DNA from 3 places in the Ferdinandcohnia sp. GQ5 genome. Region 1 is predicted to be linked to each of the others. Evidence: riboswitches for the same ligand, from Rfam matches in the RefSeq annotation. Region 1 holds a riboswitch; each other region holds the start of a gene.

The links. A riboswitch is a leader RNA that binds a small molecule or an ion and turns the genes downstream of it on or off. The one in region 1 is predicted to bind cobalamin.
Region 2: it holds a riboswitch for cobalamin, as region 1 does, so the genes downstream of both, AC6CHV_RS02985 (ABC transporter substrate-binding protein) here and AC6CHV_RS15090 (histidine phosphatase family protein) in region 1, are expected to answer to the same signal.
Region 3: it holds a riboswitch for cobalamin, as region 1 does, so the genes downstream of both, AC6CHV_RS11610 (DUF4430 domain-containing protein) here and AC6CHV_RS15090 (histidine phosphatase family protein) in region 1, are expected to answer to the same signal.

The regions. Positions count from the first base shown of each region.
Region 1 is NZ_JCAXEW010000011.1:170,830-178,629, reverse strand. Features, by position in the region: gene AC6CHV_RS15095 (ethanolamine ammonia-lyase subunit EutB) at 1-1,263, opposite strand, end outside; gene AC6CHV_RS15090 (histidine phosphatase family protein) at 1,871-2,500, opposite strand; cobalamin riboswitch at 2,768-2,970, opposite strand; gene AC6CHV_RS15085 (DUF6376 family protein) at 3,290-3,739, opposite strand; gene AC6CHV_RS15080 (nucleotidyltransferase domain-containing protein) at 3,836-4,165, opposite strand; gene AC6CHV_RS15075 (Ger(x)C family spore germination protein) at 4,305-5,381, opposite strand; gene AC6CHV_RS15070 (GerAB/ArcD/ProY family transporter) at 5,368-6,441, opposite strand; gene AC6CHV_RS15065 (spore germination protein) at 6,441-7,766, opposite strand.
Region 2 is NZ_JCAXEW010000002.1:198,704-206,503, forward strand. Features, by position in the region: gene AC6CHV_RS02970 (cobyrinic acid a,c-diamide synthase CobB) at 1-346, opposite strand, end outside; gene AC6CHV_RS02975 (adenosylcobinamide amidohydrolase) at 343-1,833, opposite strand; gene AC6CHV_RS02980 (FecCD family ABC transporter permease) at 1,830-2,897, opposite strand; gene AC6CHV_RS02985 (ABC transporter substrate-binding protein) at 2,860-3,852, opposite strand; cobalamin riboswitch at 4,029-4,230, opposite strand; gene AC6CHV_RS02990 (molybdopterin-dependent oxidoreductase) at 4,449-5,039, opposite strand; gene AC6CHV_RS02995 (Crp/Fnr family transcriptional regulator) at 5,145-5,828, opposite strand; gene msrA (peptide-methionine (S)-S-oxide reductase MsrA) at 6,009-6,962, opposite strand; gene AC6CHV_RS03005 (CBO0543 family protein) at 7,606-7,800, opposite strand, start outside.
Region 3 is NZ_JCAXEW010000008.1:82,370-90,169, reverse strand. Features, by position in the region: gene AC6CHV_RS11630 (cytochrome c biogenesis ResB family protein) at 1-1,282, shown strand, start outside; gene ccsB (c-type cytochrome biogenesis protein CcsB) at 1,285-2,457, shown strand; gene AC6CHV_RS11620 (response regulator transcription factor) at 2,638-3,354, shown strand; gene AC6CHV_RS11615 (ATP-binding protein) at 3,351-5,138, shown strand; cobalamin riboswitch at 5,240-5,464, shown strand; gene AC6CHV_RS11610 (DUF4430 domain-containing protein) at 5,816-6,232, shown strand; gene AC6CHV_RS11605 (ECF transporter S component) at 6,232-6,735, shown strand; gene sigX (RNA polymerase sigma factor SigX) at 6,846-7,394, shown strand; gene AC6CHV_RS11595 (RsiX family anti-sigma factor) at 7,369-7,800, shown strand, end outside.

The DNA of each region.
Region 1 (7,800 bases):
TCGTAAACCTAGCATCTCTCTTAAACTAGCATCATCATGGTAACTTGTATCCTGATAACTAAGCATTACATCATCCCCGCCTGGAACTCCCATATAAAAGTTCGCCCCAGCTAACGCCGTTAACATTCCAGCGATTTCCTGGTCATTTTGATCAGCTTGCATATGATTTGTATACGTTGGCGCAATCCCCATTGGAATTCCATGTAATTTCCCCATAAAAAGATCCTCTAAATCCGCACGTATCATTTGTTTTCCATCGTATAGAGTTTCTGGTCCAATAAATCCAGAGACATTATTGACCATAAATGGTTTCCAGTGGCGTGCAAACCCGTAGGTTCTTGACTCAAGGGTTTGCATATCAACACCGTGGTGAGAATTGAGTGAAACCTCAGAACCTTGTCCAGTTTCGAAATAAAATTGATTCGGACCTGCTGAAGTACCGTGTTTAGCCATTAGGTCTGCTGCCTCATCTAAAATAGACTTTGAAACTCCAAAATCATCATTTGTTGAATTTGTTCCAGCTAAACTTTGAAAAATGATTCCACTTGGTGCCCCTTTTTCAATAGCTTTCATTTGAGTGGCAATATGTGCTAATACACAATTTTGTGTCGGAATTTCCCACTGCCTCATAAAATCATGTGTCATGTGTAAAATCCTAGATACAGATTCTACTGAATCGTTATTAGGATTGACTCCAATTACTGCATCCCCTGCCCCGTACGAAAGTCCTTCCTTTAAAGAAGCAAGAATTCCTTCTAGATTGTCATTTGGATGGTTAGGCTGACAGCGAAAAGCTAAACGGCCTTGTTCCCCAATTGTTGTGTTGCAGTGAGCAGTCGGTCTAACTTTCTGTGAAGCCATCACCAAATCGATACTGGACATTAACTTTGCAACAGCAGAAATCATTTCACTCGTTAGCCCTTTACTAATTCGTAGCAGTTGGGAAGAACCTGTGTTGTGCGAGAGGATGTATTCCCTTAATTCACCAACTGTCCAACCCGAGATTTCTTGATAAATATATTGATTAATATCATCATAGATAATCCTTGTCACTTCGTCTGATTCATATGGAATCACTGGTTCCTTGTAAATGTCCTTTAAGGTTAACTCACTTAAAACAAATTTTGCTGCCATACGCTCCAAATTCGAACGAGCTGCAATACCCGCCATAATATCCCCAGATTTTTCCTCACTTGCTTTTGCTAAAATTTCTTTAATGGACTGAAATTGATACACTTCATTTTTCAATGTACATTTAAACATCTTTAAGCCTCCAATCTATTTAATCTTCTTCACAATTCAGGATTCGGAAAGCGCTAACAATAATAAGTTAAATAAAAAAGGCACCTTAACAACAAGCCATAAAAATGGCTTCAGTTAAGGCACCTTTACCTGAACGTTTCACTTTTTAACAATTATAGCAAAGAGTGTAAAAACTTGAAAGGTTGTTTTTCGTAATGTTATATAATTGCAGGTTTGATCACTTTTCTATTTTATTCGACCGATAATCCATTCCAAACAATTTATATTTTTTCAGAGACCCGGGTAGCATCTTAAGCAATCCAACCGGCAATTTCTCGCAGTCTTCTTTCGACCTTTTAAAGCGGAACAACTCCTTTACCAATCTCTAACATAACGAGGGACGATTCAATTGTTACGTTTTTGTTTTTCGTAAAGCAAGGTCTCCAAAATTTCCATAAACCTACTTCGAATGTTGTCATTGTTTTGGTATTCGTAAGCTCAGTTGCAATCCATTTTTCCCGTCCCTCTTATACCAAGGTAGTTTCGGGCTCACATTTTGTTTCCCACTATCGGAGCGAATTACCATCATAGGCTATTATCCAGCTACATCGGTTATTCTCTTCTCCTACTAACTTCCTTCCCGAGAAGGCACCGCCAATAACGAGTTGCATTTCCATCCCTCTTCATACTGCATTGATAATAAAACACCCTGACCATGTGAAACCGAATCCTCCCAAAAGGTTTTTAAAGCTAAGTATTTTGATACTATGTAGCGAATGACACCCACATGGGTAATGACAAGAATATGCTTCCTCTCATTAGTTGGACGTTCCATTACTTGTAGAAATAAATCATGGAGAAAGGCATCAATTCTTGATTTGAAGGTTTCCGCTGCCTCACCGTTTGGTATTGGTATTGCTTCCCAATCATCAAGCCACTCCTGATAACGTGGCTCATTTTCTAAGTGATGATATGTTTTTCCCTCCCAATCACCAAAGTCTATTTCTCTTAATCTTGAATCTATAGTAGCTTCCGTCGAAATATTTAAATAATCAAATGTTTCTTGGCACCGTCGTAAATCACTAATAAAGATAGAATCAAATTCCTGCTTTACTAAATCTCTTTTTAACTCTAAAAGTTGATGTAGTTCACTTTTTATAACTTGTCGGTCCGCATGCCCTAAATACCGTTTTTCCTGATTCCAGTCGGTTATCCCATGACGAACGAGAAATAAGTCCACATTATAGCAAGTCCCCATAATTCGCCTCCTTCTATTACGGTACCAAGTAAATCTCCATCTGTGCCTTTAAGATCCCATTATCGATCTGATAATAGAAGAACAAAACTCAATTAGCTATTTTCCCCTCCTGTTTTTGAACGCCAAAAAACGCTTTCCCTCAGGAAAGCGTTGTGGAAAGGCAATTTATATACTGCTCGTATATAAAACTTGCAATCTATCTATTAAATAGCAAACATATATTATTTAGAGATTGCCGCTCTTTAAACATTCCTTTCCTCGAGGAAGCTTAAACAAAACAAATAGGCAGGTCTCCTGACTTGCAAATTAACGGTTGGATACTCCTTCCCATGCTAGTTGCACAGTGGATAAAACGTAACCTTCCTCCTTGCTTACAGTGGCGGGACCGTGTTGGAATTGCACCAACTTCCCTCTTAGTCTTAATTGGCTCACCAGGAGCACATTAAGAAACCTATTTGTTAATATTCGTTTTTTTATTCTAACTGCATTATAGTCCAATCATATACATTTGTAAAATATTGTTACTTCCGAAGCAAAGTAAATCGTAAGGTAATTTGAACCTACTTAAATTACTTTAGTTACATATGGTATTCGGTTAAACACTATCAAAATAGACCTTATGTTAATCCAATGATTCTACGGTAGATTAGAAATTGCCATTCTCGTCCACCCCATCTATCCAGTAAAGTCTCCTTACACTATATATATTTAAAAATATTTTAATCTCTAAAGTAAAAACTGTGACAATCATAAAATAGTTGTCACAGCCATTTATTTTAGAGCAATGTTTTATTCACCCAACTGTTGAATTTGATCTATTGTATTCGTTACATTCTGCAACGTTTGAAATAACTTACTATTTTCAAGAAGAGCAGAATCTAATTGTCCATTCTCGATATTAGCTAGAAGCAAATTAACGCCTTCTTCTGCCTGTTGGTTATAATCGACGATCTGTTGATGGAGGTCCTCTGCGACTCCTGGTGGCTGAAGCTCGTTGAATGAATTCATGTCTTCCTGCATTTCAGTTAACATCATTTCAAAATCAGCTCTTGCTTGTTCATCGGTAACAGCCTGTTCTGCTAGGCTGGGAGCATCGTTAACAAAAGTACTAACCTCATTGACATAATCCGTTGCCTCATTCACATACGTTAATGTATTATTAACATCCTCAAGGACAGAACAAGCCCCAAGAAATAGTAACCCTATTAAAGAAATAACTAAAAATCGTTTCTTCACCATATCCCCTCCTGTTTGTAAGCATACCTTATATACGATACGAAACGGGAAAGGTTTCAAATTTCTTTCTACCCCCTTGTTTCTAAACTTCAATTACTACTATTGAAACGAATCCTCGAAAAGAATTATATGCTTGCGATTTCCAATTCCATCACCATTTATATCCCAGTAGGGTAAAAAATCAACTTTGATATGGTCGATATATAGTGGTTCATCCATGAGATTATGGAAAACATCATCTTCTCGTTCAGTTCCACTATATTCGATGACAATATCTAAATCACTTTCGGCATGAAAATTGCTGTATAAACGACTCCCGATAATGGCTATCTTTATTATTTCAAGATCAAAATCGTCAAGTGTCTCGTTAACATGAGACATGATCATTGATGCTATTTCACTCTTGGAATATTGACTTAACCCGTACACCTCAACAGTACCCAGAAAGACACCTCTATTCTTCTTTTAAATAATGTATACAACTTTAGTAGTAACCTTGTGTCCCAATTTTTAGTTTTTCCTTTAGTACATTCATCACTTATTAACTGTCCACTTTGTGTGATGACCATTAAGAAGTAATGAGGTAACCTTGGTTTTGAATGTCTACATTAAATTGGATATCCATTTTCAAATTTGTATAGTATTTTGTTCTCCAATTTTTTAATTCCTTACGTGTTAATTCTCTCCGAAAGAATTGACCTATTCCAAAAATATCTGCCTTATTCTCTTTTGTTTTTAAAATCATATTGTTAAATCGTTCACTAAGTGCTTGGTTTAATTCCTTTTTAATTTCATTTAGAGAAGGCTCTCCTCTTGTTTCCAATATCACTACCTTCAACTTAATCTTACTTTTTAAGAAGGGTTGGTTGTTATGAAACGAACCTTTGTGGTGGATTGTATTATTAACTATCCGAACAGTTGCTTTTTCCATAACCTCAATTTCTCCTGAACTACTTTCGCCTTTAAAGATATTATATAATAGCGTTTCATCCGGACTTATTTGATCTACCATTTTCCCATTTTTAACGATGGCTGATCCTATTTGTTCCATAGGAAATTCATCCCCTGAACGAATTAAGGGGATTGCAACATCATACGTATAGGAATGGATTCCTCGGTAAACTTCCCAAACTCTTGTAAGTGCAATATCAGGATCCCAACCTGCATTCTTCTCAAAGAAATCAACAGTTGTTGAACCAACTAATCCAATTGTATCTTTTAACTTTGAGAAGAGCACATTTATATCCTCATCACTAATGGCTACCAATGCTTTAGGTGAAACTTCACGGGAACGCATAAATCCTCCAATAATATCTTTTACACCGTCCTCTGCTGCTCCTCTTTCTATTATGATAAGTTTTACATGAAGTAGATCGACCCTGCTTTCTAAATTTCTACTGATTGTGTCAATCGCCTTTGCTATGGTTTTATCTTTGAAAGATACGATCCTTGATTCGATTTTCCCAGCATTTGATACTGGTAGATTAATTATAACTTCATATTCATTCTCTATCTTAGAAACACCGAGAACAACCGGAAGTAATCGATGGTTGATATCCTTATTATCCCAGCATCCCGTCAAAGGTAAAATCGTAATAAGTAAAATTGCAAATGTATATATGACATTTTTATTAAATAGTTTCATGTTTACCCTTCCTTTTTCTGACTCCCCAGAAATAGATCGATAATGGAACAGCTATAAATACGTAGAATCTTAATAATGTATTCCACCAAAATAGTTTCTCAACATCCTTCCAATCTGGAATCAAAAAACAAAGAAAAAAGAGTAATGAGGATAATATATACAGAAGGTGGACTGGTTTAATACTAGGCACATAACGATTTATAATAAGGATTGTTTTACACATAACAAGAGAAATATATAAAATCATAAAAGAAATTAAACTTAATAGGAAAAAGAGAGTCACTCTATCAAACATCAGCCAACTAACGTTAATTGAGTCAGCAATGACTACAAATGGTAAAAAGGTAACCGAAGCAGTAGCTTGGCCTAGGGTAAGAATAGGAATATAAACGGAAAAAATAAAAAAAGGAATAAGTAGTAATGCCGAAAAAATGATGTACTTTCTCTCATACGAAAAATAAGGTTGTACAAATCCAAGAAACAAAAAGCCACCTGAAAACACAAAAAAGCTTTCATAGTAACTCCTACTTGTAAGGAAGTTAAGATCAGGTGTTACAGGATTAAAATATCTCCAATCCACATTTTGAAATGATAAGATGAAAACAAATAAGAATAGTGGGAGAAAAATAATAGCCAACATTAAACCTGTCCTTAAAACCGTTTCCATTCCGTTTTTTGCAACATATGTTGAAACAATCAATAATAAAAGAGTAACCGCCCAAAGTGGCGTAAATGATAAAAAAACAAGTGTAATAATTTCTGAATAAGCTCGAACGGTTATTAATGTAATAATGAAGAAATACAATAGTACCGGAACTAGAAGTAGTATGACAGCACCTTTCCCTATACCCGAGAATATACTAATTAAGTTTTCTCCAGGAAAATAATTTAAACCTTTCATATAAATGTGTAAAAATAACACATGTACAAATATCCCTATCAGAATTGGTAGCCAATGACCTTGTTGCGTACTAGCGATAATATTACTAGGAAACATAAAGAAAATAAGTCCCAAATGTGTAAGCAAATAAAGAATCACAACATGCAAACTTCTTACCACTAGTACTCACTCCTCCCAGTGTTAATATGAAGATAGGATTTTCCAAAAGTATTTATACTAGCCATATGGGCACAGATGATAACAAAGCCCGTTACTAGTCCAAACACACCAAAAATAGATGCTAGAATGACATTTAAATATTTGTATATCCTTATTGAAGTGAAGTTCTGTGCACCAATTAGCGTCGAGTTGCCAATAGTAGTTGCTGCCAGAATGATAATTAATAGATTGCTTACTAATTTTGCTTCAACAATTGCTTGTCCTAAAATAATCCCACCAACCATTGTAATTGCTGGACCAATAGACTTTGGTAGTCTTACAATCGCTTCAAGTATTAGTTCAAGTATTACCAGCATTATCAATACCTCTACAATCGCAGGGTAAGGAACTCCTTCTCGACTTTGGAGAACCGATAAAGCAATTTCAATTTGAAGAACTTCGGGATTAACCGCTACTAACGCTACGTACAAACCTGGGCTAATTAATGCAATAAGCATCCCAATCACCCGTAAACAACGGAGCGCAATCATAAGAGGTTGTGGAAGATTACGATCATTCTCAACGATAAACATATCCCATAACAAATTCGGTAAAATGATGGCAAAGGGTAACTGGTCTATAAATAGAACTACTCTCCCCCTTTTAAGAGACTGTGACGCATTATAAGGAAGCTCTGTTGAATTAAATTTTGATATGGTATCCCAAGTTGAAAACTCGAACATTTTCGATAAACCTTGTATATTGCTTATATCCATCTTTTTATTTTTTTCAATAAGAGATTTCACCTTTTCAACAATTTTGGTATCGACCTTCCCATTTATATAGAGTATTGCAAGACTTTTAGGAATATCATTGCCTATCGAAAAGGTATTAACAGTTAGTTGACTTGAGACAATTTGTTTACGCAGTAATCCAATATTAATTTCAATATTCTCGTTAAAAGAATTTAGTGCACCTTTTATGACATTTTCATTTGTTGATACGTCAATCGATCTATTTAGCATCTTGGAAACAGGCTCAAATAGTATGCACCGGTTTGTACCTTCTATATTAATTACAAGCTTGCCTTCCTTTATGGCAGAAATCACCTTATGACTGCTACCTTCTTTCCTTTCACCAATTACATTCCAGATATCTTGTGTTGATGTACCCTGAGACAGTAACCCATGTGTTAACTTTTGGAGAACGACTCTCGTTTTTTGCATATCAACTAATGTATCTAAACATAACAAGACAACGGCAGAATCCGCTACAATATCACGTTGAAGAAAAAAATCATTGTTCTCACCAAGAATTGACCTTATTTCCTTTACAATAGGATCCATTTCAATATTCCTCTCACAATGAAATAGTATTATT
Region 2 (7,800 bases), on a different contig from region 1:
GACTTTTCGTTATGATACTAATCTCTGCAGTACTACCTTCATTCGTTTCCGGACTTTTTCCATCAAAGAATCCCATAACTCCTTCTATAATTGAAATATCTGCATCACGATTTCCATGTGTGAAAATATCCAAAACTCTTTCATGAGTGAGCATCCAACTATCTAAATTGCGTGAAACTCGTTTTGTTACAGCTGTATGATAGGATGGGTCTATATAGTCAGGACCACATTTAAAGCCTTGTACGCTTAGCCCTCGTTTCATGAATGCTGACATAATACCAATTGTTAATGTTGTTTTTCCAACGCCACTTCCAGTACCTGCAATTACAATTCGTCGTTCGGTCATTTACTTCCCCACCTTATTTCGTTTGGACTACTTTGTAAATACTTTTGGATAGCTTCTTTTGTTGCTTCATACACGATTTGACCTATAGCTTTTCCAACAGTGGTTCCTGAACCTGCATATGGTGTTTTCTCCCCTTGTTGAGTAAGACCTAGAAGTAGTGAATCCGTTGATGTACCAGTTGCAATCGTGTTGGAGTGTGGATCTTTAATATTCATGTCTAGTAATGCTTTTGTTTTTGCTTCTGTAGCTGACATAAAGCCATTTACAAGTGCACCATCTGTAAAATGTGAATCAATGAACAGCATGGTGTTGATTGTACCTACTGATTGACTCACCTTAGAATGGGTACGACTTGAAATATCGACAGCATTCCCGGTACCTGCAGTTACAACAGCTAGAATTTGAATACCTTCAAATTCTTCATGACGTATAACCACATCCTTTAATTGAACAGCTGTCATCATTCCAACCGCTTGCTCATAAGGAATAGCGTACTTTGTCATCCAATTTCGCAAATCACGGTCAGGTGCTGAGCAATTATAATTCTTATCAACATAAAAATTACAAAAATGCCTTAACCATTGAATACCATCACCGATGACCCCATTCGAAATTGTTCGTAAAGGGTGATCGAACTGAATGTGAATATACTCTTTCGTTTGATGAATCTGATAAGAATTTTCAAAACGTGTACAAGGTTCTGCTTGATGATAGCCTGGTGTCATAAGGAGTTGCGGTTTTGAAATTGTCGGATGAGACCCAAGCTTAATATCCACTTCATATACCTTCTTTAGTAGGTCGGTCTTTCTGAAATTGTCAACATCTCCAACTTCTAAGAAACAGCCCTTATGAAGCATGGCGATTCGATCTGCATATTGAGAAGCAACATTTAAATCATGCAGAATGGAGAAAATGGTTAACCCCATACTTTGCTGCCGTTCTTTTAATAAATCCAACATTTGGAATGTGTGTTTCACATCTAAATGATTCGTTGGCTCATCTAAAAGTAAAATCTCAGGTTCTTGCGCCAATGCCTTAGCTAATAACACCCTTTGCTTCTCGCCACCACTGATCATTCGGAATGGAATTTTTCGAAATTGACTTATATTCGTTATTTCCATCACCTCTTCAATGACGTTCCAATCTACTCGGGATAGCTGTTTAAATAAACCTTTTTGATGTGGATACCGCCCTAGACTCACAATTTCTTCCACTGTAAAATCAAATGAAACCTGCGCCTCCTGAGTAAGAACAGCCACTTTCTTCGCCTTCTCAAGCTTTGAAAGAGTGGAAATTTCTTTACCAGAAAGGAATATATCACCTTTTATGATCGGCAATTGCCCAGTTATCAATTTAAACAAGGTTGTTTTTCCACTTCCATTTGGTCCAAGAAGTGCAAAAAATTCTCCCTGATGAATCTCAAGATTTATTCCATTAATAATAGGAGAATTCGAATAACCACCAACTAAATTGTTAACAGTAATCATCTTCGTTCCCCTCCAACTCTCTCTCTGATTAATAATAGGGCAAAAACAGGTGCACCTATTAAAGCTGTAATAACACCAATTGGCAGTTCTTCTGGAGCAATAATACTTCTTGATACTAAATCAGCTACTATAAGAAATGCTCCACCTACCATTAGGGAAAGTGGTAGTACATGGCGATGATTTGGCCCTGTAACAATACGCACTAAATGTGGGATGACAAGTCCTACAAAACCAATCGATCCAGACACTGCAACGGCGGCTCCCGTTAATAATGAGGCTCCGATTAGGATATACAACTTTCCTTTCTTCACATCAACCCCAATATGATCTGCCGCCTCCTCCCCAAGAGCTAACGCATTCAACTCCCGGTAATGGTAGAACAAAATAAAGGAACCACACAACATAAATGGAAGAATCAACTGAACATGACTCCAGCCTCTTAGTCCTACACTGCCATATAACCAATAGATAATTTGAGTCATTGAATCTTGGTCGCTTAGTGAAATAATGAGGGAAACAACTGCTCCAATAAAAGAACTTACAATTATCCCCGCCAAGATAATGGTTTCAATCGCTAAGCTTCGACTACTCAATCGAACAAGTCCGAATACAATAAGGAGTGAAATAAAACCACCTACGATTGCAACAATAGGAAGAGTAAAGTTTCCTAACCCCAAAATCGTAAACTGAAAAAATAAAACAATTACTGCACCAAGAGATGCACCAGATGAAACCCCGATTGTATATGGATCCGCTAATGGGTTACGTAATAATCCTTGGAATGCTGCACCCGCTAATCCAAGAGACGCACCAACAAAAAATGCCAGCAATACCCTAGGTAATCGGATATTCCAAATGATCATTTCTTCATTTCTAGCAACCTCATTAAGCCAGCCCCAACCAAATGTGTTGTCTAGCACAATATGTAAAATGGTTGGAACAGGCACGTGGACACTACTAATGAATACGCCTAGGAGGGCTGTACTAAGTACAAACCCTCCACTTAGAATATATAACCAAGTAATTTTATTTATTAAAAACTTCTGGATAAATAAGCTTCGCAAGAGTCTCGACTCCTTCAATTAACCGAGGACCTGGTCTCGTAACCGTATCATTATCAACATCAAAGACCTGTTTATTTTTAACTGCAGGAACTTCAGACCAGCCTTCACGCCCATATACTTCTTCAGTGGGATTATCTATGTAGTAGCCATACGTTGTAATGATGACATCAGGATTTAATTGGACAATTTCCTCCTCTGTTAACTGTACCCACCCTTCATGCTCCTCTGCTGCATTAATAGCTTGAATTGCCTCAAGCATTTCATGCATAAACGTATTGGTTCCTGTTGTAAAAATATCTGGTGCTGGCGAAACCTCAACCCAGACTTTCTTTTTATCTGTAATAGCTGAAGCTTTTTCCTTGATTTCATCAAAGCGTTGCTTCATATTTGTCACAATTTCGTTTGCCTCAGTCGCAGTTCCTGTAGCTTTCCCAATCATTTCTATATGTTCATACGCATCTTCAAATGAAGAAGCACTTCCAACGACAATCACATCAATTCCTGCATCTTCAAACTGCTTTAATATTTCAGGATGTGTATTGTAATGATAATCAGTAACAAGAGCTAGGTCTGGAAGAAGTGAAAGAACCAATTCTGCATTGATATCCTGTGCACCTACTTTTTGTATTTCAAGTGCTTCTGATGGATAATTATCGTAATCCGAAACTCCAATGATTTTTTCTCCTAGGCCAAGTGCAAATGCAATTTCTGTATTACTTGCCTGTATGGAGACAATTGATTCAGGTTCTTCATCAATCGTAACTTCTCGATCAGCACTGTCTATAATCGTGATAGGGAACTCTTGATTAGCGTTCTCCCCTTCAACATTTTCAACGGTTTTTTGAGCCTTTTCATCTTGAGCCGTTTTTTCTTGTGTACCACAACCTGCAACAATACCCATGGTAAAAAGAAAAATAAGACTAAACAGACCCCATTTTTTCAACATTTCCTTCATTTTTTTATCCCCCTTCAAATTTTGAACACAAAAAAACGCCATTCCACAGGAAGAGCGTTTCGTAAAGGCATAATAAAGGTTATTTGCTTAGAACTCCAATAAAGCAATCCTAATATAACAAATATAGTAACATATGATCATTTATTTGCACTTTAAACGTTCCTTTCCTCGAGGAAGCTTAAAAAACAAAATAGGCAGGTCTCCTGACTTGCGAATCAACGGTCGGTTACTCCTTCCCATGTTACATACACAGTGGATATTTATAACCTTCCTCCTCGCTTACAGTGGCGGGACCGTGTTGGACTTACACCAACTTCCCTCTTAGTCTCACATTCTCTCATAGAAGAATGGTAAGAAACCTATTTGCGAAATATTCATTTTTTTGTATTCTGAGAAATTATAATACAACCCTATTGTTTTGTAAATAGGAGTTAAGGTCATTTCAGTTCCTTTTATGAAGTATAATAGAATTAACCAATACAGTTGAAGAAAACCTTTGAGAATCAATCATTTAATAGGAAATAGACGTGTCGATAAACACGTCTATTTTATTTTATGGGAAGCAAAGTATAAAAAAGTTTATGTACTTAACTGTGTTAACGGTATCGCTCTTCTTTAAATGGATTGGCCGTCATCGAATAGCCACGCTCTTCCCAATAACCAGCCTCGTCTTCCTTCATAAACTCTATCCCTGAAACCCACTTTGTGCCTTTCCATAGATAAAATTCTTCTGGTGGAATAAACCGTAGTGGATAACCATGTTTTAGATCAATATCTTGCCATTCATGATTTTTATCCTTCCATCGGAATACAAATAAAGAATCGTCCCCTAATAAAGGTTCTAGCGGTAAGTTTGCAGAATAACCAAATCTCTCCCTATTGGAGTAACCGTAAATTTTGATGTATTTTACGCCTTCATTCATTTCAACTAATTTCAATAACTCTCTAAGCGCAATGCCTTCAAAAGTTGTATCAAATTTAGACCATGTGGTAACACAATGCATGTTTACGGTTGATATGGTTTTTGGAAGCTCCATGAATTCCTTATAGGATAAGGACTTTTCTTGCTTCACTTCTCCAAAAAGTCTGAAATTCCATGTGATTTCATTAAACTCGGGAACATCCCCTGTGTGCAGAATTGGCCATTTTTCTGTTTCAAATTGCCCAGGTGGAAGCTGCCTTTTCATCTTACACCACCCCTTTTTCATTTTTAACGCTACTTAAATCACTGTGCTTTGTATAGTATGCTCCAAGCCTTTTCCTTTATAAACATGATATGAAAGCAGTATTGATTACACCTCCTCTACCCCATACACTTTCTTAGCCAGAGCTGTATTAATTTTTAATGGCTTCCTCGTAATGACTTGTTCCCTTTCTAATTCTCCTAATAATAAACTAACGGTTTCTCTTGATGACCCGATCATACTTGCGATGTCATGCTGAGTAATCTTGACCTCAACTGTTTGCCATTCCCCACTTCTTACACCAAATCGGTTACTTAACTGCATAAAAAGTAAAAGAATTCGATATTTGACATCTTTATAAGCAATGCTTTCTGTTATTTCGTACACTTCTTTTAACTTTGAGGTCAGTATAGTTATAAGTTTTAACGAAATATCGGGATGTTGACGTAGTAACTGTTCAAAACGCTCCTTTTCTAGCGAGCAAACAAAGGAATCAACCATCGCTTCTGCATAAATGTTAGATTCTGTTAAGGAAAAACTAGAAGTTTCTCCAAAGATATTACCTTCACTTAAAAGATCAATTGTGAATTCCTTTCCTGTTGAGGATATCTTATATAAACGAACCTGTCCTTTTTTCAAGAAAAACAACGACCTCATTTGTTGAGTCGGACTTAAGATAATTGTACCTTTTTTAATAGGGACGGTTACCGTTACTTCGTCTAACTTCTTTAATTCCTCTTCTGGTAGCTCATCTAGTAAATTAATTTGTGAAAGCAACATGAGTTTATCCATGTCTTCACTCCCCGTTATACCGTTTTATAATCATTTCATAATCAAAAACCAGTAAATAGATCGATTTCTTCTTTGCATTTACAATCACCTGATAATATATGTAAAACCATATCCATTGTAGCATTGATGCTTTAAATATAAAAAAACGTCCTAGAGAAGTCTCCAGGAACGTTTTCTAAATTATTTAAATAACCGAAGGTATTCCCCATAGCCTTCTTCATTTAGCTTTTCAGTTGGGATAAATTTAAGTGCTGCAGAGTTAATGCAATATCGAAGCCCGCCTTTATCTCGTGGTCCATCATCAAATACGTGTCCTAAATGGGAGTCTGCTGATGAGCTTCTGACTTCAATGCGTCTCATCCCATGGGACGTATCTAGTTTTTCAAGGACTTCTTGATGCTTAATAGGCTTTGTGAAGCTAGGCCATCCACACCCGGAGTCAAATTTGTCCAATGAACTAAATAATGGTTTTCCAGAAACGATATCAACATAAATTCCTTCTTCCTTGTTATCCCAAAATTCATTTTGGAAGGGTGGTTCCGTACCATTCTCTTGAGTCACATGGTGCTGTATAGGAGTAAGATTCTTTATGTTTTCTGCATGGTGTTTCTTCCAATTTTCCCGAATAAATCCCGCTCGTCCAGATCCTTCCTTGTACATATTATAATGAAAGGAATTCTTTTTATAATAGCCTTGATGATATTCTTCTGCTGGATAAAACACAGATGCCTCTTTGATTTCTGTCACGATTGGCTTTGAAAACTTTTTGCTTTTCTCTAATGCCTGTTTGGACTCTTCGGCTAGTCTCTTTTGTTCCTCAGTATGATAAAATATCGCCGTTTTATAGGACTCACCGCGATCACCAAACTGACCATGTGCATCGGTTGGATCTATTTGTTGCCAGAATAGTTCTAAGAGCTTTGTATACGGGAACACATTAGGATCATACGTAATTTGAACTGCCTCATAATGACCCGTTGTGTTTGAGCATACTTCTTCGTAGGTTGGGTTCTCTTTATGCCCACCTGTATAGCCTGAAACTACATCAATAATGCCTGGTAACTCATCAAATGGCTGAACCATACACCAAAAACATCCACCAGCAAATGTAGCTAATTCATAATTTGTTGACATAATCATGCCTCCTACTAGTACTTAGTTTTACCTAAACCCTATCTTTTCCTTCAATTTTGAAAGAATCCCTCAGAACATTAGGGGCACTCTTAAATCTTTTCTCAAGGTATCGAATCTATATATTAATTTCTTCTTTTATGGTATTACATTACATACACTACTTGGATCTCTTGCAAGCTGTCAAAACTACATTGCCAATAATACCACTTCAGTTACTACCTTATGAGAGGTAGATTCTATATTACAATATACAAATACCATGATTAGTTCCTCCTCCAAAGTGTTTCTAATAACTTACACTTACGATTATACTTGGAATCCCTTTTAAAAAATGTAAGCTGCCTTACATTTTTAATGAATAATAAAGTAAGTAATATTTGAACCTCTGCAATTAGTGAATAGTCTGTTTGACGGGATGGATAAGCTGCCTTTAGTTTAAGATAAATAATTTCACAATCTATTACATTTAAATAAAAAAGGCTGCCTTAGCAACCATAGCGGAGACTTACGCTTTGTCCTTTTGATACTATGAAGGTCTGCACTAAAATTATCTTTAAAAGAAATTCTTAATTAAATAACTACGAATAATAGACACTCCAGAGAATTGCTTCTAATTTATACGTTTTCTTCATTGTATAAACCTTTAGTATTCATTTATATATTGCTTATCTTTAAACTTATCTATTATTTTTATCAGACCAACCAAACCTCTAATAATAAACAAAGTAAAATTAACACTTGCAAATGTATGGAAGGCAGACCATTTTTTCCATTTGAATAATCCCGTGTTCTTTTCCATAAACCATTGCCCAATACTCATTGGAACACTAAAAATTAA
Region 3 (7,800 bases), on a different contig from region 1:
TGGTTCTTGGTGGTATATGATTCTAATTGCAATGCTTGGTATTTCCTTAATTATTTGTAGCATAGACCGTGTAGTACCACTGTATAAAGCATTAAAAAAACAGGGGGTTACACGTCATGAAAGCTTCCTAAAAAGACAACGTGTATATGGAAAAAACACTGTTGAAAATATTGATAAGGACTTTGAAAATGTTAAGGATAAATTAAGGAAGAAACATTATTCTGTCCGTGAAGAAAATGGGAATATTTTAGCCGAAAAGGGTCGTTTTTCTCGATGGGGGCCATATGTAAACCATTGTGGACTTATTCTTTTTCTTATTGGTGCAATGCTCCGTTTTGTACCTGGAATGTACATTGATGAAGTACTCTGGCTTCGTGAGGGAGAAACAGCAAGTGTTCCAGGAACAGATGGGAAATATTACTTAAAGAGTGAACGATTTCTTGTAGAAGTTTACGAGAAGGGCAAAGAAAAAGAAGTATTTGATGAAGCGATTGAACTTGCCGGAAATGCAATGGTAGTTAAAAACTATCAAACAGATGTTACTTTATTCGAACGAACAGATGAAATTATTCCTGGGGTGGAACCAGAATTAAAAGAAGTTAAATCTCATGAAATTCGAGTAAATGAACCATTAAAGCATGACCATTATGCAGTCTACCAAGTTGATTATAAATTAAATGAATTTAGCACGATGTCCTTTACAATGGTAGATAAAGAGACGAACCAGGAATTTGGTTCAATTACAATTAACTTAACAGATCCGCAAGATAAATATGATTTAGGTAATGGATATTCAATCGAGTTAGCAAGCTATTTCCCTGATTTCTATTTTAATGATGAAGGGGAGCCTGCCACAAAAACAAAGATTCCAAATAACCCAGCATTCGTATTTAAAATGTATGCTCCGGATAAACCAGAAGGTGAAATCAGTTTCGTAGCTATTCAGCAAAATATCGAACCTGTGGGTGAGAATAAGTATAAAATGGCTTTTTCTGGTATTGATATGAAGAATGTATCTGGATTAACAGTTAGAAGAGACTTTACTTTATGGTTACTTGCTGTGGGTGGTGCAATCTTTATGATTGGTGTTATTCAAGGATCATACTGGCATCATCGTCGGATCTGGATTCAGCGAAAAAATAATGAAGTTATTGTTGCAGGACATACAAATAAAAACTGGTTTGGTTTGAAAAATGAAATTCGTTATGTTTTGGCCGATACCGGAATCGCCGAACCTATCGATCAAGTTGATGCGAAAAATAAGGAAAGTAAGGAGGGATAAAAATGGCTGAATTAAGTTCAAATTTACTATATGCTGCTTTTATTCTCTATCTTGTGGCAACATTTGTATTTGGTGGAGCGATTCGAGATAAAAAAAGTTCAAATGGATTTAACCGCTGGTCCCATGTCGGAATTTCTATTACAATCATTGGATTTGCTGCACAGTTAGGCTATTTTTTTACAAGATGGATTGCAGCAGGACATGCACCAGTAAGTAACCTATTTGAATTTATTACATTTTTCGGTATGATGCTAGTCCTAGCGTTTATCATTATTTACTTTATATATAAAACAAGTATTTTAGGACTGTTTACTTTACCGATTGCATTATTAGTTATTGCTTATGGAAGTATGTTTTCAAGAGAAATCTCTCCATTAATTCCAGCTTTACAAAGTGACTGGCTCCACATTCACGTTACAACAGCGGCATTAGGGCAAGCAATTCTTTCAATAAGTTTTGTCGCAGGAATCCTTTATCTTTTAAAAGGTGTAGATCAGTCTGTTAAAAGCAAGGAAACATTCTGGTTAGAATTTGTTATGTATACATTAGTTGTTGTTGTTGGATTTGTAGCCATTTCAACTGCATTTGGAGCTATGAAATATGAATCTGTGTTTTCATGGGTCGATAAAGACGGCGTTGAAGCTGAGATGGTATATAAATTACCTGCTTTGGTAGTACCTAATGAAGGCGAATTACTAACAGATGGCAAGTTTTCTAGCGGGATTGAATTACCTGCCTTATTAAGTGCTAGAAAAGTAAATACATTACTTTGGTCAATAATTTCAGGATCTATACTATATGGATTACTTCGTTTGATTTTACGTAAACGAGTAGGTGCAGCTCTACAGCCTTTAACAAGAAAATTAAACCTAGACTTAACGGATGAAATTGGTTACCGTTCAGTAGCAATTGGGTTTCCAGTTTTCACGTTAGGCGCGTTAATTTTTGCAATGATTTGGGCGCAAATTGCATGGACTCGCTTCTGGGGCTGGGATCCCAAAGAAGTATGGGCACTTATTACTTGGCTCTTCTATGCAGCATTTTTACACTTGAGGCTTTCAAAAGGCTGGCATGGTAAAAAATCTGCATGGCTTGCGGTCGTTGGATTCTTCATTATTATGTTTAATACTATATTTGTAAATTTAGTTATCGCTGGATTACACTCATACGCATAAGAAAAGAAGCCTTCATCATGTGATGAAGGTTTTTTATCTAACATTTATTGTGGCGAATTATCGACTTTTCTCTCATTGGATAAACTAGTGTGATATATGTTATAGCAAATTATGAAATTTTTATGTACGATAGTGTTGTAGAGAAATATTCTTTCGGAAAGAAAATGGAGGAATAAGAAAATGGAAAATGAAGCGAAAATTTTAGTTGTCGATGATGAAGAAAGAATTCGTCGTTTACTTAAAATGTATTTAGAAAGAGAAAATTATGTAATTGAAGAAGCGGAGAATGGAAATATTGCCTTAGAAAAGGCTTTGAAAAATGATTATGACCTTATTCTATTAGACCTCATGATGCCAGAAAAAGACGGAATTGAGGTATGCCGCGATTTGCGTGAGAAAAAATCAACTCCAATTATTATGCTTACTGCAAAAGGAGAAGAAGTAAACCGCGTGCAAGGCTTTGAAGTCGGTACTGATGATTATATAGTGAAGCCATTTAGTCCAAGAGAAGTTGTTCTTCGAGTAAAAGCTTTGCTAAGAAGGGCCTCACTTACAACCTATCTTCAAACTGAAACAACTGCTAAAGATGTAATCGTGTTTCCTCATCTAACAATTGATAATGATGCACACCGTGTGCTTGCAGATGGCAAGGAAGTAGGCTTAACACCGAAGGAATACGAACTCTTATGCTTTTTAGCAAAATCACCTGACAAAGTATTTGACCGTGAACAACTATTAAAAGAAGTATGGCATTACGAATTCTTTGGTGATTTGCGTACTGTAGATACACATGTGAAACGCTTGCGTGAAAAGTTAAATAAAGTGTCTCAGGATGCAGCAAAAATGATAGTAACTGTATGGGGCGTAGGTTATAAATTTGAGGTCGGCCAAGAATGAAATTTTGGAGAAGTGTAGTAGGAAAACTATGGGCAACCATTCTTTTACTGTTTTCCTTTGTGTTATTTGTTTTAACAATACTCTTCATGGAGTATTTTGAGAATTACCATATCCAAGAAGCTGAAAGAAGTTTAACTCAACTTGCTGCTAATATTGCTGTTATTATGGAGCAGCATGAGGATAAAAATGTAGCTAGGACCCTTGCGTGGGAGCTTGTGAATGATGAAACAAAGGTTATTATAGCAGCAGACGAAAACACGTTATGGGTATCTCCAGATCGAGCGGCTGTACCCAACATTCCCGTTACAGTTATTACAGAAGACCCAGATCTTAAACGTGTTATTACAAACGATCAAAACGCAAGCAAAAAGATAAAACTAACAGAGAATGAAAAAACTTCACAAGAGCAAAGACAAGAACTATTTGTGGTTGGTGCCCCACTTCACATCGAAAATGATCAGATGGGTGCAGTTTTTCTCTATCAATCCTTAGATGTAGTTCAAAAGACTACCAGGGATACAACTCAATTCATAATATTGGCTGCTGGTATCGGAATTGTCCTAACCACAGTTTTTGCCTTCTTCCTATTAACTCGTATTACAGCTCCGTTACGGAAAATGCGGGAAGCCGCTACTGAAGTAGCTAAAGGGAAATTTGATACAAAGGTTCCTATACTAACTCATGACGAAATTGGCGCTTTAGGAATGGCACTAAACCAAATGGGGAGGCAGTTGAAATATAACATAAATGCCCTTAATCAGGAGAAAGAGCAACTTGCAAGCATATTAAATAGTATGGCGGACGGAGTTATCACTTTAAATCGTGATGGCACGATATTGGTAACAAACCCTCCTGCAGAACGCTTTTTGCAAGCTTGGTATTACCAACAAGGTATGTATCAGGACGTTGGTCAGGAGCTTCCACCAGAGGTCAAGGATTTATTTCAACGTTCCGTTACATTTGAAAAGGAGCAATTTATTGAAATTAGTCTTCAAGGTAGAACATGGGTTATTTTAATGAGTCCGCTTTACAATCAGACGTATATAAGGGGTGCCGTTGCAGTACTTCGCGATATGACGGAGGAAAGACGTTTGGACAAGCTACGTGAAGATTTTATTGCAAATGTTTCTCACGAACTGCGAACTCCGATCGCAATGCTCCAGGGCTATAGTGAAGCAATTATGGATGACATAGCGAGCTCCGAGGAGGAGCGAAAGGAAATTACCAAAGTCATCTATGATGAGTCATTAAGAATGGGTCGACTTGTCAACGAATTATTAGATTTAGCTAGAATGCAATCAGGGAATATTACCTTAAATAAAGAAAAAGTTGATTTCGATACCCTTATTAATCGTGTGATTCGGAAATTTCAAGGTTTAGCTAAGGATAATCAAATAACTCTAACTGCAAAAAAGGTAGACGAAATTGGTGAAATTTATATAGACTCTGATCGCATTGAGCAAGTTTTTACAAACTTAATTGATAATGCGATTAGACATACCGATGAAAATGGTCAGGTTGAAGTACATGTTACTGGTCAAGAAACCTCAATAAAAGTTGATATTAAAGATACAGGTTCTGGTATTCCAGAAGAAGATTTACCTTTTGTATTTGAACGTTTCTATAAAGCGGACAAGGCTAGAACAAGAGGGAAATCTGGTACTGGTTTAGGGCTTGCGATTGTAAAAAACATTGTTAGTGCACACAACGGGAATATATCAGTCCATAGTAAGCTTGGTGAAGGAACGACATTTACATTCGTAATCCCTCGAAAAAGTGAATAATTTGAAAGAACGTGGCGAAGATTCTTGTTCCATAAGAAACAATTTCCTTGTAAAATAAAAACTCTTCTTGTAATATAGGGATTGTTAAATAGAAAATTAAATATTTATTGAATCTTAGGTGTCAGAGAATGTAGATATTTCTTTATTCTCTCTAAGACTTAAAAGGGAATCTGGTGTAAATCCAGAACTGCCCCCGCAACTGTAAAAGTGGACGAAATGAGAAAAACCACTGTATGACTGGATGGCAAATGCTGTTCAACATATGGGAAGGACTCAAAGTAGGAAGAAGCTTAAGTCAGTAGACCTGCCTAATTCATTCCTTTTTTAATTCTCCGGGGTGCGGGAATTTGCGTTTAAACACCATGCTTTTTTGTTGTTTTTCTGTAATATCTTCAAAGCTCACCCCAAGGGTGAGCTTTTATTATTTTATTCCGCAGAAGCAAGACACTTCTGCGAAATAAAATAATGCCTCCGGCGGATAACACGATTTTTCAAAGGAAATTTTCGATCTGTAAGATCAAAGACTAAGAACGCCACATCCTGTGGCAACGTCTTTATGACCCACTTCCTGCGGGCCTTAAAATCGGGCGCAAATACGCCAAGGCTCATTTGATTCGATGTTAGGTGTATAACACACTTATTCATACACATATTTTAACAAAAGGGGAGCTAGAAACATGAAAAAACTATTAGTTTCTTTACTATCATTGGGAATTTTATTTGGATGCAGCAATGCCCCATCTACAAATGAATCTTCCAACAACAAAGCTGAAACTGTAGATAAAGAAGAAGCAGCAGAGATTGTTACAGTCGTTATATCCAAAAACAATGGTGAAGAAATCATTGTAGAAAAAGAAATTAAAATTGAATCAGGAAAAGAAGTTACAGTTATGGACATCATGGAAGCAAACTTTGACGTCGAAACACAATTCGATGGTGCTTTTGTTGCCAGCATTAATGGCGTTGCAGGAAGTGAAGAAGAAAAGACATCATGGTTTTATTCTGTTAATGGTGAAGAAGCTATGGTAGGAGCTAATGAATACAAATTAGAGCCTGAAGATAAGATCGAATTCGATCTCCATAAGTGGGAATAATGAATTTATCCGTAAAAAACTTAACGCTCTTATCGATGCTAATCGCATTGTCCGTTGTAGGTCGTATTACATTTACATTCCTTCCGAATGTTCAGCCTATGACAGCGATTATCGTGATAACTAGCTTATTTTTGGGTCCCATCTATGGTGTGATTGTTGCTGTTTTTGGTTCTATATTAACGAATCTTGTAATGGGAATGGGTTTATGGACTATTGGCCAAATCATAGCATGGGGGATAATTGGGTTAATCAGCGGTGCATTACGAAGGTATCGAGATCGAATTCCTGTCATATTATTAGCCATATATGCAGTATTCTGTGGTTTCTTATATGGCTTTGTCATCTCAATTCCTCTTTATTTATTCTCGGGTAAGTTCTTTGCCTATTACTTAGCTGGATTACCATTTGATATGAGTCATGCAATTGGAAACGGAGTATTTTTTCTCATACTATATCCAATCTTGAGATTACTATTTTTAAAAAATGTAACAATTGCAAAGTAAGGAAGAATATTACCAAAATATTCTTCCTTTTTTTATTAATTCATACTATATTGGGAGTGTAACTTTTTTTTAAAACATTCGACTAATGAAATGAACGGGAGGATTTGCAAATGGATTCCTTGTTTGAGGAACTATATGAAAAGTATCATCACGATGTCTTCTCCTTCTTATTTTATATGGTAAAAAATCGTGAACAAGCTGAAGATCTCGTTCAGGAAGTTTATATAAGAGTTTTAAAATCATATGATAGATTCGAAGGAAAAAGTAGTGAAAAAACATGGTTGTTTTCAATTGCAAGACATGTCGCGATTGATTCGTTCCGGAAACAAAAAGGGTGGAAACAGCGAATAATGGATTCCTTTGATTGGAGTCGTCAAGAGGTAAAAGATTTTGCACCACTTCCGGAAGAAATAGCATTGCAAAATGAACAGGTTCAAATGATGTACCGTTGCTTGGAAAACTGTACAACAGATCAGCGTATGGTACTGATATTACGATATATCCAATCACTTTCGATTGCAGAGACTGCTGAAGCTTTAGGGTGGACGGAGAGTAAAGTCAAGACAACTCAGCACAGAGGTCTAAAGGTATTAAAGAAGTATATGGAGGAATCAGGCGTAAAGGAGGGGATAGATGATGAAAAAATCAAAGTGGAGTGATGAACAACTCGAGCAGATGCTTACGCAAATGCCAGGTGTAAAAGACAAACGGAAGCCACAAGAGATTTATCAAAATATAACCCTTAAAATGAATAAGAAAAAGAGAAAAATGTGGCTTGTCCCTACCCTTGCATCTGCAGCAGCAGCGCTTCTATTATTCATCTTAGCTCCTTCTTTCATTAATAATATGAACAGTTCAAGCTTCGACTCAGCACAAATGGCAAGAGAAAATACAAATATTACTATGGATTCAGAGAATAGAGAAGCATCATCAAAGGACGAATCATTTAGCACATTGCAAAAAGAAGAGGAACCACAACAAGATGAAGAGGCTGGAATATATTCATTTGAGGGACAGCCAAGCAATAGTTACGCTGTAAAAACTGTAGGGGAAAATGAAGTCCTT